2 linked regions of the Embleya scabrispora genome follow. Each later gene encodes a partner of the first gene's protein in a complex. Links are inferred from orthologs where the notes say so. Each region holds a gene or a part of one and is shown on either strand. Other genes may lie near its edges. The genes, in order: secG and secY.

The links.
Region 2: secG (region 1) and secY share a complex: the UniProt entries of both Escherichia coli proteins name them as parts of the sec protein translocase complex. The link is inferred for Embleya scabrispora from one-to-one orthologs.

Annotation. Positions count from the first base shown.
Region 1 is NZ_MWQN01000001.1:5,140,889-5,148,569, forward strand. Bases 1-2,810 are described here. They hold secG (preprotein translocase subunit SecG), read left to right. Parts: upstream 1-1,192; coding sequence 1,193-1,429; downstream 1,430-2,810. Other genes in these bases: B4N89_RS22770 (hypothetical protein), read left to right, coding at 1-722; B4N89_RS22775 (hypothetical protein), read left to right, coding at 719-1,066; B4N89_RS22785 (RNA polymerase-binding protein RbpA), read left to right, coding at 1,627-1,962; B4N89_RS22790 (tetratricopeptide repeat protein), read right to left, coding at 2,119-2,810. Also shown: more of B4N89_RS22790, read right to left, coding at 2,811-3,480; B4N89_RS22795 (hypothetical protein), read left to right, coding at 3,757-4,365; B4N89_RS22800 (hypothetical protein), read right to left, coding at 4,420-4,779; B4N89_RS22805 (heme o synthase), read right to left, coding at 4,891-5,841; tkt (transketolase), read left to right, coding at 6,285-7,681. UniProt on the Escherichia coli protein: Subunit of the protein translocation channel SecYEG. Overexpression of some hybrid proteins has been thought to jam the protein secretion apparatus resulting in cell death; while this may be true it also results in FtsH-mediated degradation of SecY.
Region 2 is NZ_MWQN01000001.1:2,569,490-2,577,325, forward strand. The notes cover bases 462-3,426. They hold secY (preprotein translocase subunit SecY), read right to left. Parts: upstream 2,623-3,426; coding sequence 1,300-2,622; downstream 462-1,299. Other genes in these bases: map (type I methionyl aminopeptidase), read right to left, coding at 462-551; B4N89_RS11150 (adenylate kinase), read right to left, coding at 646-1,299; rplO (50S ribosomal protein L15), read right to left, coding at 2,972-3,426. Outside these bases: more of map, read right to left, coding at 1-461; more of rplO, read right to left, coding at 3,427-3,430; rpmD (50S ribosomal protein L30), read right to left, coding at 3,432-3,614; rpsE (30S ribosomal protein S5), read right to left, coding at 3,614-4,219; rplR (50S ribosomal protein L18), read right to left, coding at 4,266-4,649; rplF (50S ribosomal protein L6), read right to left, coding at 4,652-5,191; rpsH (30S ribosomal protein S8), read right to left, coding at 5,210-5,608; B4N89_RS11190 (type Z 30S ribosomal protein S14), read right to left, coding at 5,798-5,983; rplE (50S ribosomal protein L5), read right to left, coding at 6,028-6,597; rplX (50S ribosomal protein L24), read right to left, coding at 6,597-6,920; rplN (50S ribosomal protein L14), read right to left, coding at 6,936-7,304; rpsQ (30S ribosomal protein S17), read right to left, coding at 7,367-7,648; rpmC (50S ribosomal protein L29), read right to left, coding at 7,645-7,836. UniProt on the Escherichia coli protein: The central subunit of the protein translocation channel SecYEG. Consists of two halves formed by TMs 1-5 and 6-10.

The sequences.
Region 1 (7,681 bases):
AGATGCACGAGTTCAGCAGCGGGATCACCGGCGGCGCGGTGCCGCCGCCGGCCGAGGCGACCCGACGCTACCTGTGTGTGCGGGTGGGCACGTGGTCGCAGGAGGTGGTCGTCTCGGTACTGATCCGCTTCACCCTGGACGGCCGCATGTTGTACACCGAGTTGCACGAACTGGTGCTGCCGCCGATCCGGCCCGACTTCCACGTCGCCGACGAGTGGTTGCACGCCGCCGACGCGGCCACCCTGTGGGGGGCGTTCGGCCACGCCCTCGTGGAGGCGCCGGGACTGATGGCCTCGGCGGCGGGCCGGTTGATGCGGGTGTGGTCCTCGTGGTGGCGCCGGGCCGGCAACCTGCGCGCGGCGCACGAGCGCACCGCCCGCAACCTGCCGGTGGACCGGGGCGCGCGGGCCTCGGTGCGCGAGTTGGGCGCGTCGGCGAACTACGCCACGTTCTTCCAGAACTCGGACGCGGAGAAATACCTCAAGCTGATCGAGCGCAAGTTCACCGTATTCGTGCTGGACTTCCTCCAGCGCAGGAACGTGGATGTCACCGAGTATCGCCAACGCAACGAGCTGGTCCTCAACAACGGGATCATCCAGCACGTCTCGGGCGACCTCAACAACAGCGGCGCGATCGTCGCGGGCCGCGGCAACCAGGCGTCCGTGCGCGGTTCCGGCGGGGTCGGCACCGGCGCACGATCGACAGCGGGAGGTACCTCGTGAACACCGCCGAATCGAACGTCACCGGACCGGAACCGGAGCCCGAGGACCCGGGCGCGGACGAACCGCGCAACGACGGGATCAGCCTGTCGGGCGGCCCGGTGACCAACACCGGCGCGATCGTGGCGGGCGGTGACAACCGGGTCACGGTGCGACGCACGGGCGCGGTGCGCGGCACCCGGGACGCCGGGCGGGGACACCCGCTGACCAGCACCGGCGCGCTGGTCAGCGGCAGTGGTCACGAGCTGGAGGTGGAGGACACCGGAGACGTCGAGCCGGCCGACGCCGCGGCGGACCCCGGGGAGGGCCGGTCGCCGGGGGAGCGGAGCACGCCCGACCAGCCGTAATACTATGATCCGCCGGATTAGCCGAAGGGCCGCACGGCTCCCACTTGCGGGGCGCGGCAGCGTACTCTGTCCGGTGGCCGGGAATCTCCGGCCTCCGCGTTCCGCCAGAAGGAGTTGGGCCCGGCCGTGATCACCGGTTTCTCGATCGCCCTGATCGTCTTCAGCCTGCTCATGGTGCTGTTGGTGCTGCTGCACAAGGGCAAGGGCGGCGGCCTGTCGGACCTGTTCGGCGGCGGCATGTCCTCCTCGCTCGGCGGTTCCTCCGTCGTGGAGAAGAACCTCGACCGCATGACCATCATCGTCGGCGTGTGCTGGATCACGACGATCGTCGTACTCAGTCTGCTTCTCAAGAACTCGTACTGACGACTCGTAGCGACAAACGCGTACCGACAGGCCGGTTCGGCCGCTGTTTCCACCCGCGCGGTGGCCTTTCTGACGGACTGTCGGAAACGGTCGGAAAAGGGCCACCGCTCGGTTCAACCTTGCGCGAGGCGCACGTACACTGGACGCCAAGCCGCGCAACGGGGGCGCGACCTCAAGGACCAAGGGGAGTTTTTACCGTGGCAAGTGGCAACGCCATCCGTGGGAGTCGGGTCGGCGCCGGCCCGATGGGGGAGGCTGAGCGCGGCGAAGCAGCCCCACGTCTCCGTATCTCTTTCTGGTGCGCGAACAAGCACGAGACCCAGCCGAGCTTCGCGACCGACGCTCAGGTCCCCGAGACGTGGGACTGCCCCCGCTGCGGACTGCCCGCCGGGCAGGACCAGCACAACCCGCCGGACGCCCCGCGTACCGAGCCCTACAAGACGCACCTCGCCTACGTGCGCGAGCGGCGCAGCGACGCGGACGGCGAGGCGATCCTCGCCGAGGCGCTGGCCAAGCTGCGCGGCGAACTCTGAGTCCGGTCCCGGGCTCGACGAGCGTGTACCCGTACGGTCGGCCGTAGGCCGCCGTCGGGGGAGCCGCCGGGAGTGACGACCCACCTTCGGGTGCCGTCGTGACTCCCGGCGGTTTTTTGTGCCGCGTCGTTCGGCGCGCGCCGCCCGGGCGGGGCGTCAGTCGCGCACGGGCAGAGCCTCCTGGGGGACCGGGCGGTGTACGCGGCGGCGGTCGGCCTGGTGGGGCAGCGGACGCCCGCCGCGTTCGATCCAGCCCGGCAACTCCTCGCCGGTGGCCGCGAGCCAGCGGTTGCGCACCGCGTCGGGGTCGGCGTGGTGGGCCCGCACCAGGGTGTCGCCGGCCAGGTCGGAGACGCGGTCCAGGTTGAGCGCGGTGCCCACGCCCAGGGCCGCGGCGAGCGGCGGCACCGCGTCGGCGGGCCGGCCGGCGGCGACCAGGACGATGCCGTACAGCGCGTAGGTGACCGGGACTTCGGGGCGGCGGGCCAGCACGGGGTCGGCCCGCACCCGTCTCGCCCGCAGTCGGACCGCCTCCTCCAGCGCGTCCACCGCCTCGTCGTGCGCGCCGGCGGCGCTGTGCAGCAGGCCCAGGCTCTGTAGCGAGGCGGCGAGTTCGTCCTCGCGGCGCCCGGCGGGGGCGTGCTCCGCGCCGGCGTAGCCGCGGCGCACCTCGACCGCCTCGGCGGCCAGCGCGATCGCCTCCGGGCCGCGGCCGAGGCGGGCGAGCAGGGTGGCGTGCCGGAGCAGCACGGCGGCCTGCCGGGCCTCGGGCGGACCGACCCCGAGCAGCCGTTCGGCCTCGGTGAACGCGGCCAGCGCGGGTTCGCTCGCGCCGCCGGCGGCGAGTCGGCCGGCGAGTTCGTCCAGGGACAGGGCGAGTTCGACCCGATAGCGCTCGGGCGTGCGGGCGGCGAGGGTGCGAAAGAGCTGTACCGACTCGTGCAGCGCGCCCAGCGCGGCCGACTCGTCGCCGTGGTCGCCGAGTCGGGCCCCCAGTTCGCGCAGGGTCAGCGCGAGCAGCGGGCGGTGCGCGCGGTGGTCGAACGCGGCCAGTCGGCGGGCGTGTTCGGCGGCGCTCGCGGCCACCTTCACCGCGTCCTCGGTGCGGCCGTCGGCGGCCGCCACGGCGGCGAACGCGCGCAGTCCGCCGACCAGGGCGGGGCCGTGCCGGCGGTGGTCCCTGGCGGCGAGCGCGCCCAGCATCCGCACCGCGGCGCGGGCGGGCGCGGCGGCGTCGGCGTGCCGACCGGCGCGGGTCAACTGCCGTGCCTTCTCGGTCAACATCTCGGCCCGGGTCGCCTCGGCGTCGTCGACCTCGGCCGGAGCGCCGACGACGCCCGGCGGATTCGGTTCCGGTTCGGCCGGATCCGGCCCCTCGGTCCGTCCGCGTTCGGCGAAGGACGGCGCGGCGGGCGCGGTTTCGGGCGTGGCGAGGCCCGGACACGGCGACTGCGACTCGCGCCGGTGCCGGTATTCCTCCAGGTGACGCTCATGGCGTCGCAGCCATCCGAACCGCACGGGTCCCCACCTCGCCTCTGGTCCCGAAGACCTCCGCGTGACGCTATCGCGAGCGGGCCGCCGACGGGGCCGAACGGGTACGGATCCGGCCACGCACGCCTGACCGAGACGACAGCGGGATGTCCGCGGCATGCCGTTTTGCCCGGCCCGGTTCACTCCTTGGGCTCGGCTTTGCCGACTGGGCGGGGGATCCCGCGCGCTCGTGTTCCAAGATCGCTAATGTGTGCGAGTTCCATCGAAGTACGGGCGCGGCGCGCCCGACGCACAGGGGGTTCGATGCATCCGATCACACGCAGGACCTGGGGCGGGATCACCGCCGTGACGATCGGCGCGCTCGCGCTGGTCGCCTGCGACGCGGACGACAAGAAGGACACATCCAAGGCGGTCGACAGCCCGACCGCGACGGCGACGGCGACCGCGCCGCCGCCCACCGGCACCCCCGGTGGCTCCGGTACGCCGGCCACGCAGGCGCCCAAGTCGGCCAAGCCGTCGGCGAGTCTGTCCTCGGCGGGCGACCAGGGCGAGGACTGCGGCCCGGCGCCGACCACCAAGCCCGGACACCGGATCGTCTACCCGAACAAGGCGCCCAGCAAGGACTCGCTGTACTACCGCGACACCAAGTTCGTGTGCGACCCCAACGACGGCCACTACGAGCCGGTCGGCGCCGAGCAGACGCCGCTGCGCTTCGCGGCGCAGGCCACGGGCACCCTGTCCGGACCGACCCCGTGGAAGGCGCAGTACCTCGGCCAGGTGTGGGACCACATCGACAAGTGCCTGGCCGGTCGGACCGACCCCGGACACCCGTGCTCGTCGTCCGGGGCCTATGAGATCACCCTGAACGCCGCCGGCGAGATCAGCGACATCAGGGAGATCTACCACTCCTGACCCGCCGGCCCGGTCGGGCTCTCCCACCCACGGGAGGGCCCCGCCGGGCGCCCGTCAGCCCTGCGCGCCGCCCAGTTGCAGGCCCGCCATCCGGGACCACTCGTACTCGGTCGTGCGCACCTTCGCCGCGAGTTCGTTCGGGAACTCCTCGTGCAGCGTCACGCCCGCCTTGACGATCGCGGCGCGGGCGATGTCCCGGTTGCGCACGACCTGGTCGCCCCAGGCCCCGTCGGCGCCGACGAGCACGATCCGGGTCGCGTCGCGGCCGACGTACTCGACGACCGCGTCGCCCCCGCCGCCGTGCGCGGCGGTGAAGCGCTCGATGTGTTTGGCGATCCTGCGCACCTGTCGCTCGACCCGCGCATCCGGGGAACCCGGTTCCGGCGTGGCCGTCGTGGTCTCGGTGTCCGTCATGGCGCCCACATTACCGACGGGGCGTCACCGGATCCGGCGCAATCGCGCGTGGTCCGGATCACGTCGCGACGCATGATCGCGGCACATCGCGGGCGCCGCGCCCGAACCGGCTCAGAACAGCAGCGGGTCGACCGCGACCGCGACGAACAGCAGCGTCAGGTAGGTGATCGACCAGTGGAACAGCCGCATCTCCTTGAGCTTGGCGCCGGTCACCTCGGCCTTGGCCCGACGCTGCAGCCCGTGCGCCTCCCACAACCAGGCCGCCCCGAGCAGGGCCGCGGCGATCGGGTACAGCGGCCCGGTGTCCGCGGCCGGCCACAGCAGCATCGACACCCCGACCATGACCCAGCTGTAGAGCACGATCTGGTTCGCGACGACCTTGTTGCCCGCGACCACCGGCAACATCGGCACACCGGCATTGGTGTAGTCGTCGGTGAACTTCATCGACAGCGGCCAATAATGCGGCGGGGTCCAGAAGAAGACCACCGCGAACAACACCACCGGCGCCCAGTCCAGCGAATTCGTGACCGCGGTCCAGCCGATCAGCACCTGCATGCAACCCGCGATACCGCCCCACACGATGTTCTGCGGCGTGCGCCGCTTCAGCAACATCGTGTAGACGACGACGTAATAGAAGATCGCGAAGACGGAAAGCGCCGCCGACAGCGGATTGACCAGGAACCAGAACCACGCGGTGGAAATCACCCCGAGCGCGCTCGCGAACACGATCGACTCGCGCGGCGACACCATTCCGGTGACCAGCGGCCGCCGTTCGGTGCGGTGCATCAGCCGGTCGATGTCCCGGTCGATGTACATGTTGAAGGCGTTGGCGCTGCCCGCCGAGAGGTATCCGCCGAAGACGACCAGCAACACCAGTCCCAGATCCGGCAGCCCGTGCGCCGCCAGGAACATCACCGGAATGGTGCTGATCAGCAGCAGTTCGATGATGCGCGGCTTGGTGAGGGCCACGAATGCGAGAACCCGGGCCATCGGCGGGCGGGCGCCGGCGGGCGCATTTCCCACCAGCCCGGCCGGTCGGGATTCGACGGCTGTCACGAACACCCCATCAGCAGCGTTTTCGGCCGGGCCCGGGTGCCGCCCGGAAGCCGGTTTGCTCGTCAATACATAAGCGGAGGCAAGGGGTGTCGAGACGTCGAGGCCCGGACCCACTAGCAGGAAACTGTAGTCCCTCACCAGGGGCACGAAGCCTCCGGGGCATGCCCGCCGCACCGCCGGGTAGCCGACCGGAAGGTCGCCGCGTGCGCCGCCCCGTGCCCACCACGCGTCGTGCCTCGTCCCGCGTGTCCCCGCGGTCCGCCCGACCACGTGGACATCGGGGTGAACCACACGGTGAACGTCACCACCCGGGTGGCCGTCCTCCGAGCGAGGGAACATGCCGCCCCCGGTAGGCTCGGCCACGTGCCGGAGGCGCCGGGGCGAAGGTCCCGAGCCGGCCGCAATCATTCGGCGTATCCCGGAAGACCCCGGAAGGAGCCCTGACAAGGGTGAGCACCAAGCCGACCCCCGACAACAGCTCTCTCGACTGGAGCGACCTCGACAAGCGAGCCGTCGACACCGCTCGCGTGCTCGCGATGGACGCCGTTCAGAAGGTCGGTAACGGCCACCCCGGAACGGCCATGAGCCTGGCCCCGGCGGCCTACCTCATCTGGCAGAAGTTCCTGCGCCACGATCCGACCGACCCGGACTGGACCGGTCGCGACCGCTTCGTGTTGTCCCCGGGCCACACCAGCCTGACCCTCTACACCCAGCTCTACCTGTCCGGCTACGGCCTGACCCTGGACGACCTGAAGTCGTTCCGCACCTGGGGCAGCCGCACCCCCGGCCACCCCGAGCACGGCCACACCGCCGGTGTCGAGACCACCACCGGGCCGCTCGGCCAGGGCGTGGGCAACGCGGTCGGCATGGCGATGGCGGCCCGCTACGAGCGCGGCCTGTTCGACCCGGACGCGGCCCCCGGCGCCTCCCCGTTCGACCACACCATCTGGGTGATCGCCTCCGACGGCGACCTCGAAGAGGGCATCTCCGCCGAGGCCAGCTCACTCGCCGGGCACCAGAAGCTGGGCAACCTCGTCGTGCTCTACGACGACAACCACATCTCGATCGAGGGCGACACCGAGACCGCGTTCAGCGAGGACGTCCTCGCCCGCTACGCGGCCTACGGCTGGCACACCATCCGGGTCGAGCCGCAGGCCGACGGCGACATCGACATCGCGGCGCTGAGCGCGGCCCTGGAGGCGGGCAAGGCGGAGACCGGCCGGCCGACCATGATCGCCATGCGGACGATCATCGCCTGGCCCGCGCCCAACGCGCAGAACACCGGCAAGGCGCACGGCTCGGCGCTGGGCGCCGACGAGGTCGCGGCCACCAAGCGGGTACTCGGCTTCGACCCCGAGCAGTCCTTCGAGGTCGCCGACGAGGTGCTCGCGCACACGCACCAGGTGGTCGACCGGGGCCGTGCGGCGCACGACGCGTGGAAGAGCGCGTTCGCCAAGTGGGCCGAGACCAACCCCGAGCGCGCCGCCGAGCACGCCCGCATCGCCGCCCGTCGGCTGCCCGACGGCTGGGAGAAGGCGCTGCCGGAGTTCGAGGCCGGCAAGCCCGTCGCCACCCGCAAGGCCTCCGGCAAGGTGCTCGCCGCGCTCGGCCCGGTCGTCCCCGAGCTGTGGGGCGGCTCCGCCGACCTGGCCGAGTCCAACAACACCACCATCGACGAGGGCAGTTCGTTCCTGCCCGAGGGCAACCCCCTCAAGGGCGCGAGCCCGTACGGGCGCACCGTGCACTGGGGCATCCGCGAGCACGCCATGGGCTCGACCATGAACGGCATCGCGCTGCACGGCGGGACCCGGATCTACGGCGGCACCTTCCTGGTGTTCAGCGACTA
Region 2 (7,836 bases), 2.6 Mb from region 1 along the record:
CCGTGGCCGCCGTAGTCCTCGACGATCCCGTACTTCGCGCCGCCCGGCAGCCGGTGCGAGCGGATCGACTTCTCCACCGCGTGGCTGATGTCGGTCAGCCGACCGCCCGCCACCGCCGCCTCGATGCCCGCCCACATCGACTGCTCGCACACCCGGCTCAGTTCCAGCACCTCGGGCACCACCGTGCCGATCGGCACCGTGATCGCCGAGTCGCCGTGCCAGCCGTCCAGGATCGCGCCGCAGTCGATCGAGATGATGTCCCCGTCCCGCAGCGGAGTCTCGTCGGGGATCCCGTGCACCACCACGTCGTTGACCGACGCGCAGATCGACGCCGGGAAGCCGTGGTAGCCCTTGAACGAGGGAATCGCCCCGGCGCCGCGGATCGACCGCTCGGCGATCGTGTCCAGATCGGCGGTGGTCACCCCGGGCACCGCCGCCTCGCGCAGCAGGGCCAGTGTGTTCGCCACCACCGCGCCGGCACGACGCATCTTCTCGATCTGCTCGGGCGTCTTGCGTTCGATCCGCATGTGCCGCTTCCTGAACACCGGCATGGCCGTCCTCACCTGTCATCCACTGAAAGCACGATGGGCGATCCGGGGTTTCCCCGGATCGCCCATGTGTGATGTCTGTCGCGGCCGGCGCCGATCAGGCGCCGAACTCCCGAAGTGCGGTCATCGCGCGCTCGGTGACCTCCTTGACCGGACCCGTGGCCTGGATCGGCAGCAGGAGGTTGCGCTCCGAGTAGTAGCCGACCAGGGGTTCGGTCTGCTCCTTGTAGACGTCCAGACGGTGCCGGACGGTCTCCTCCCGGTCGTCGTCGCGCTGGTACAGCTCGCTGCCGCACTCGTCGCAGATCCCGGCCACCTTCGGCGCGTCGGTCAGGATGTGGCAGACGTGCCCGTTGGCCCGGCACTGCCGACGGCCCGAGATGCGCTGGATGATCTCCGAGTCGTCGACCTTGAGTTCGAGCACCACGTCCAACTCGGTGTCGTTCTCGGCCAGGATCTCGTCGAGCACCTTGGCCTGCGCCGTGTTGCGCGGGAACCCGTCGAGGAGGAAACCTCCGGCCACGTCCGGCTGCGCCAGGCGCTCCCGGACCATGCCTATGGTCACTTCGTCGGGTACGAGGTTGCCCGCGTCCATGTAGGTCTTCGCCTCGCGGCCGAGCGGAGTGCCCTGGCTCACGTTGGCGCGGAAGATGTCACCTGTCGAGACTGCGGGAATCGACAGGTTGGCGGCGATGTACTGGGCCTGGGTTCCCTTACCCGCGCCGGGAGGCCCCACGAGAACGATACGCATTTAGCGGAGGAAGCCTTCGTAGTTGCGCTGCTGGAGCTGACTCTCGATCTGCTTCACGGTTTCCAGACCCACTCCCACGATGATCAGGATGCTCGTGCCGCCGAACGGGAAGTTCTGGTTGGCGTTGAAGAGCACGAGCGCGATGCTGGGTACCAGCGCGATCATGCCCAGGTACAACGATCCGGGCCACGTGATCCTGGTGAGGATGTAGTTCAGGTATTCCGCGGTCGGTCTGCCGGCGCGGATCCCCGGAATGAAGCCACCATACTTCTTCATGTTGTCGGCTACTTCTTCGGGGTTGAACGTGATGGCCACGTAGAAGAACGCGAAGAAGACGATCAGCAGGAAGTACGTGATCATGTACAGCGGGTGGTCGCCCTTGACGAAGTGTCGTTCGATCCACACCGCCCAGTCCGACTTGCCACCGCTGAACTGCGCGATCAGAGCCGGAATGTAGAGCAGCGACGAGGCGAAGATGACGGGGATGATGCCCGCCTGGTTCACCTTGAGCGGGATGTAGGTCGAGGTCCCGCCGTAGGCGCGACGCCCGATCATGCGCTTGGCGTACTGCACCGGGATCCGGCGCTGCGCCTGTTCCACGAAGACCACCAGGCCGACCATCACGAGGCCGATGGCGATGACGGTGAAGAACGGGATCCAACCGTCGCCGATGGTGCCCTGCTCCTTGATCGTCCACAGCGCGGCCGGGAAGCCGGCGGCGACCGAGACGAACATCAGGATCGACATGCCGTTGCCGATGCCGCGGTCGGTGATCAGCTCACCGAGCCACATGATCGTCGAGGTGCCGGCCGTCATCACGACGACCATCACGATCACCCGGAAGAGCGAGTCGTCCGGAACGATGCCCTGCGGATCGCAGGTGGCGCTGCGGGCGCTGGAGAACAGCGCGCCGCTGCGGGCGGTGGCGATCAGCGCGGTCGCCTGGAGCACGGACAGCGCGATGGTGAGGTAGCGGGTGTACTGCGTGATCTTCGCCGTGCCGGCCTGGCCCTCCTTCTTGAGGGCCTCCAGCCGCGGGATCACGACGGTGAGCAGCTGGAGGATGATGCTCGCCGTGATGTACGGCATGATCCCCAGCGCGAAGATCGTGAGTTGCAGCAGCGCGCCACCGCTGAACATATTCACGAGCCCGAACAGGCTGTTCTTGTTGGAGTCCTCTACGCAAGAGCGCACCATCTCGAACGAGACGCCGGGTACCGGGATGTGCGACCCGATCCGGAAGAGGACGATGATCGCCAACGTGAACAGCAGCTTCTTGCGCAGGTCGGGCGTGCGGAACGCCCTGGCGAACGCGGTGAGCACACTGCCTCCTGCGCCCCGCCCGTCTCAGGGGCGAGTCGATCGAGTCGTCGGTCCGGGAAGAGGACCACTGGTCAGGTCCCTCACAGGACCTCACGGACAATAACAGCGCCGACGGCCCGGAAGTATCGCCCGGGCCCGACGTTCCTGCGTCATGACACAACACAAGTGAAATACGGAGCAAGTCATGTGAGGGGGTGGCGCAATGAACCCACCCCCACGGCACAGCAAACCACAGGGGCGCCACCACCTTACCGGCGTGACGCCCCTGCGCTATAGCCTCCAACGACGTCAAGGCCCGTTCGGTACCGATCCGAACGGGCCATGACGGTCATTCCTTGTCCGCGAGGGGTCAGACCGACAGTTCGTCGGCCGAACCGCCCGCGGCGGCGATCTTGGTCTTGGCGGAGCCGGAGAAGGCGTGGGCCTTCACCTGGACGGCCACCGAGATCTCGCCGGTGCCCAGGACCTTGACGGGCAGGTTCTTGCGAACCGCGCCCTTCTCGATCAGACCCTCGACGGTGACCTCGCCACCGTTGGGGTACAGGGACTCGATCTTGTCCAGGTTCACGACCTGGAACTCGACCCGGAACGGGTTCTTGAAGCCCTTGAGCTTGGGCAGCCGCATGTGCAGCGGCATCTGCCCACCCTCGAAGCGGGCCGGCACCTGGTAACGAGCCTTGGTGCCCTTGGTACCACGACCGGCGGTCTTGCCCTTGGAGCCCTCACCACGACCCACGCGGGTCTTGGCGGTCTTGGCGCCCGGGGCGGGCCGCAGGTGGTGCACCTTCAGCGGGTTGTCAGCACCCATGTCAGTCGACCTCCTCGACGGTGACGAGGTGCGACACCGTCGCGATCATGCCGCGGATCTCCGGGCGGTCCTCCTTGACGACCACGTCGTGGACGCGCTTGAGACCGAGCGAACGGAGAGTGTCCCGCTGGTTCTGCCTGCCACCGATCTTGGATCGGGTCTGCGTGACCTTGAGACGTGCCATTACGCACCAACCCCCGCGCGGGCCCGCAGGAGCGCGGCCGGGGCCACGTCCTCCAGGGGCAGGCCACGACGAGCCGCGATCTCCTCGGGGCGAACGAGCCCCTGGAGCGCCGCGACGGTCGCGTGCACGATGTTGATCGGGTTCGACGAACCGAGCGACTTGCTCAGCACGTCGTGGATGCCGGCGCACTCGAGCACGGCGCGCACGGGGCCACCGGCGATGACACCGGTACCCGGCGAGGCCGGCTTCAGGAGCACGACGCCGGCAGCCTTCTCACCCTGGATCGGGTGCGGAATGGTGCCCTGGATACGGGGGACCTTGAAGAAGTGCTTCTTGGCCTCTTCAACACCCTTGGCGATCGCGGCCGGCACCTCCTTGGCCTTGCCGTAACCGACACCTACGGTGCCGTCGCCATCGCCCACCACGACCAGCGCGGTGAAGCTGAAGCGACGTCCACCCTTCACGACCTTGGCGACGCGATTGATCGCGACGACGCGCTCGACGTAAGCGGTCTTCTCGGCGGCTGCGCCACCATCACGTCGATCCCGCCGGTCCCGCCGCTCGCCGCCGCCGGCGCCGCCACCGCGGCGCTGGGGTCCAGCCATCAGAATGTCCTCATCTGTCGTTCGAAGCTTGTCCGGAGCAGCGGGCTCAGAAGGTGAGCCCGTTTCCGCGTGCGGCATCCGCGAGAGCGGCGATGCGACCGTGGTACCTGTTGCCACCGCGGTCGAACACGACGGCCTCGACACCCGCGGCCTTCGCGCGCTCGGCGACCAATTCGCCGACCTTGCGAGCCTGGGCGGTCTTGTCACCCTCGGCACCGCGGATGGACGGGTCCATCGTGGACGCCGAAGCGAGAGTGTGGCCGGCGATGTCGTCGATAACCTGCGCCACCATGTGACGGGTGGAGCGGCTCACGACGAGACGGGGCCGCAGCGGGGTGCCGGAAACCTTCTTCCGCACCCGGATGTGCCGGCGCTTGCGTGCGACAGACTTCTTCGCAACGCCCTTGCCGGTCTTCACGCCGACAGCCATGCCTACTTACCAGCCTTTCCGACCTTGCGGCGGATGACCTCGCCCGCGTACTTGACGCCCTTGGCCTTGTACGGGTCGGGCTTCCGCAGCTTGCGGATGTTCGCGGCGATTTCACCGACCTTCTGCTTGTCGATGCCCTCGACCGAAAAACGGGTGGGGGCCTCGACCGCGAAGGTGATGCCTTCCGGGGCCTCGACGACCACGGGGTGGCTGAATCCGAGCGCGAACTCCAGCGAGGAGCCCTTCTGCTGGACACGGTAGCCGACACCGCTGATCTCGAGCTTCTTGATGTATCCCTGGGTCACACCAGTGATCATGTTCGCCACCAGCGTCCGGGACAGCCCGTGCAGGGCCTTCGAGCGGCGCTCGTCGTCGGGACGGGTCACCGCGAGGGTGCCGTCGTCCGACTTGGCGATCTCGATCGGGGCGGCGATGGTGTGCGACAGGGAACCCTTGGGGCCCTTCACGACGACCTCGCGGCCATTGATGGTGACGTCCACACCGGTGGGAACCGGGATGGGGAGACGTCCGATGCGCGACATTGCTCTCCTTCCCTTCCCTTACCAGACGAAGGCGAGGACTTCCCCGCCCACGCCCTTCTTGGCCGCCTGCTTGTCGGTGAGGAGACCGGTCGACGTCGAGATGATCGCGACGCCGAGGCCACCGAGTACCTTCGGCAGGTTCGTGGACTTTGCGTACACCCGCAGACCGGGCTTCGACACGCGGCGGACGCCGGCGATCGAGCGCTCGCGGTTCGGGCCGTACTTGAGGACGACGGTGAGCTTCTTGCCCACCTCCGCGTCCTCGACGCGCCAGCCCTGGATGTAACCCTCCTGCTGGAGGATCTCCGCGATGTGCGACTTGATCTTGCTGAACGGCATCACGACATCGTCGTGGTATGCCGAGTTGGCGTTCCGCAGACGGGTCAGCATGTCTGCGATGGGGTCGGTCATGGTCATGACGGCCTCAAGGCCTTTCTCGCCGTGGTTTCCCGGCGTGCGATCCCTCGCCCGCCGCCGACCCGAGGGGCGGCGGCGGACGGCGACTGCGGTGCGGGACCTACGACGTCGTTACTGTTCTCGCTCCGCCCAGCGGGCGAGCGATGTGTTGCGGTAGCGGTAGCTCTCGGCCGCCGAGGCGGCCGCGGACTACCAGCTGCTCTTGGTGACGCCCGGCAGCTCGCCGGCGTGCGCCATGGTGCGCAGGCACACACGGCACAGACCGAACTTGCGGTACACCGAGTGAGGACGGCCACAGCGCTGGCAGCGCGTGTAGCCGCGAACCTCGAACTTCGGCTTGCGGGCGGCCTTTGCGATCAGGGCCTTCTTCGCCACGTCTCAGTCTCCTTGTTGCGTTCCTCAGCCGCCGAGGCGACTGCTCACGCTTCCTTGAACGGGAAGCCGAGGAGACGCAGCAGAGCGCGGCCCTCGTCGTCGTTCTTGGCGGTGGTCACCACAGTGATGTCCATGCCACGAACGCGGTCGATCTTGTCCTGGTCGATCTCGTGGAACATCGACTGCTCCGTGAGACCGAAGGTGTAGTTGCCGCGGCCGTCGAACTGCTTGGGCGAAAGCCCGCGGAAGTCACGGATACGCGGCAGGGCGATCGACAGCAGACGGTCCAGGAACTCCCACATGCGGTCGCCGCGCAGTGTAACGTGCGCGCCGATCGGCTGACCCTCGCGCAGCTTGAACTGCGCGATGGACTTGCGGGCCTTGGTGACCTGGGGCTTCTGGCCGGTGATGGCCATCAGGTCCTTGATCGCGCCGTCGATCAGCTTGGAGTCGCGGGCGGCGTCGCCCACACCCATGTTGACCACGATCTTGGTGACGCCGGGAACCTGCATGATGTTCTCGAACGAGAACTCCTCACGCAGCTTGCCCAGGATCTCCTCGCGGTAACGCTGCTTCAGACGCGGCAGTTCACGCGCCTCGGTGGTGACCGTCATCAGATGTCCTCACCGGTCCGCTTGGCGTACCGGATCTTGTTGCCCTCGTCGTCGAACCGGAAGCCGGTCCGGGTCGGGACCTTCTTACCGTCCTTCTCCACGACCAGCATCACGTTGCTGATGTGGACGGACGCTTCCTGGGTGATGATGCCGCCGGTCTTGGCACCCTTGGCGGACTGACCCACCTTGGTGTGCTTCTTGATCCGGTTGACACCCTCGACCAGGACGCGCTCCTGGGTCGGGTAGGCCGCGATGACCTTGCCCTGCTTGCCCTTGTCCTTGCCGGTGATGACCTGTACCAGGTCACCCTTCTTGATCTTCATCGCCTTCGCCATTGGTTAGAGCACCTCCGGCGCGAGCGAGATGATCTTCATGAACTTCTTCTCGCGAAGCTCACGGCCGACCGGGCCGAAAATACGGGTGCCACGGGGTTCGCCATCGTTCTTCAGGACGACGGCGGCGTTCTCGTCGAAGCGGATGTAGGAGCCGTCGACACGCCGGCGCTCCTTGACCGTCCGCACGACGACCGCCTTGATGACGTCGCCCTTCTTCACGTTGCCACCGGGGATCGCGTCCTTGACGGTGGCAACGATGACGTCCCCGATGCCCGCGTAGCGCCGGCCGGAGCCACCGAGCACACGGATGCAGAGAATCTCCTTCGCACCCGTGTTGTCGGCGACTCGCAGTCGCGACTCCTGCTGGATCACGTCTAACTCCTGATCGTCACGTCGCGGTCACGACCCACGGATGGTGGGGCGACCGGCGCTCGCTACTTGGCCTTTTCGAGGATCTCGACGATGCGCCAGCGCTTGCTGGCGGACAGCGGCCGAGTCTCCATGAGGACGACACGGTCACCGACGCCACAGGCGTTCTGCTCGTCGTGAGCCTTCAGCTTGTTCGTGCGGCGGATGACCTTGCCGTACATCGGGTGCTTCACGCGGTCCTCGACGGCGACGACGACGGTCTTGTCCATCTTGTCGCTGACGACGAGGCCCTCACGGGTCTTGCGGAATCCCCGGGCTGCTTCAGTCATCTCAGTCTTCTCGCTCACGCCGCGCCTCCGGTCTCCTGCACGTCGATGCCCAGCTCGCGCTCGCGCATCAGCGTGTAGATCCGGGCGATGTCCTTACGGACAGCCTTGAGCCGCCCGTGGTTTTCGAGCTGCCCGGTCGCCGCCTGGAAACGGAGGTTGAACAGCTCCTCCTTGGCTTCGCGGAGCTTGGCGACGATCTCCTCGTC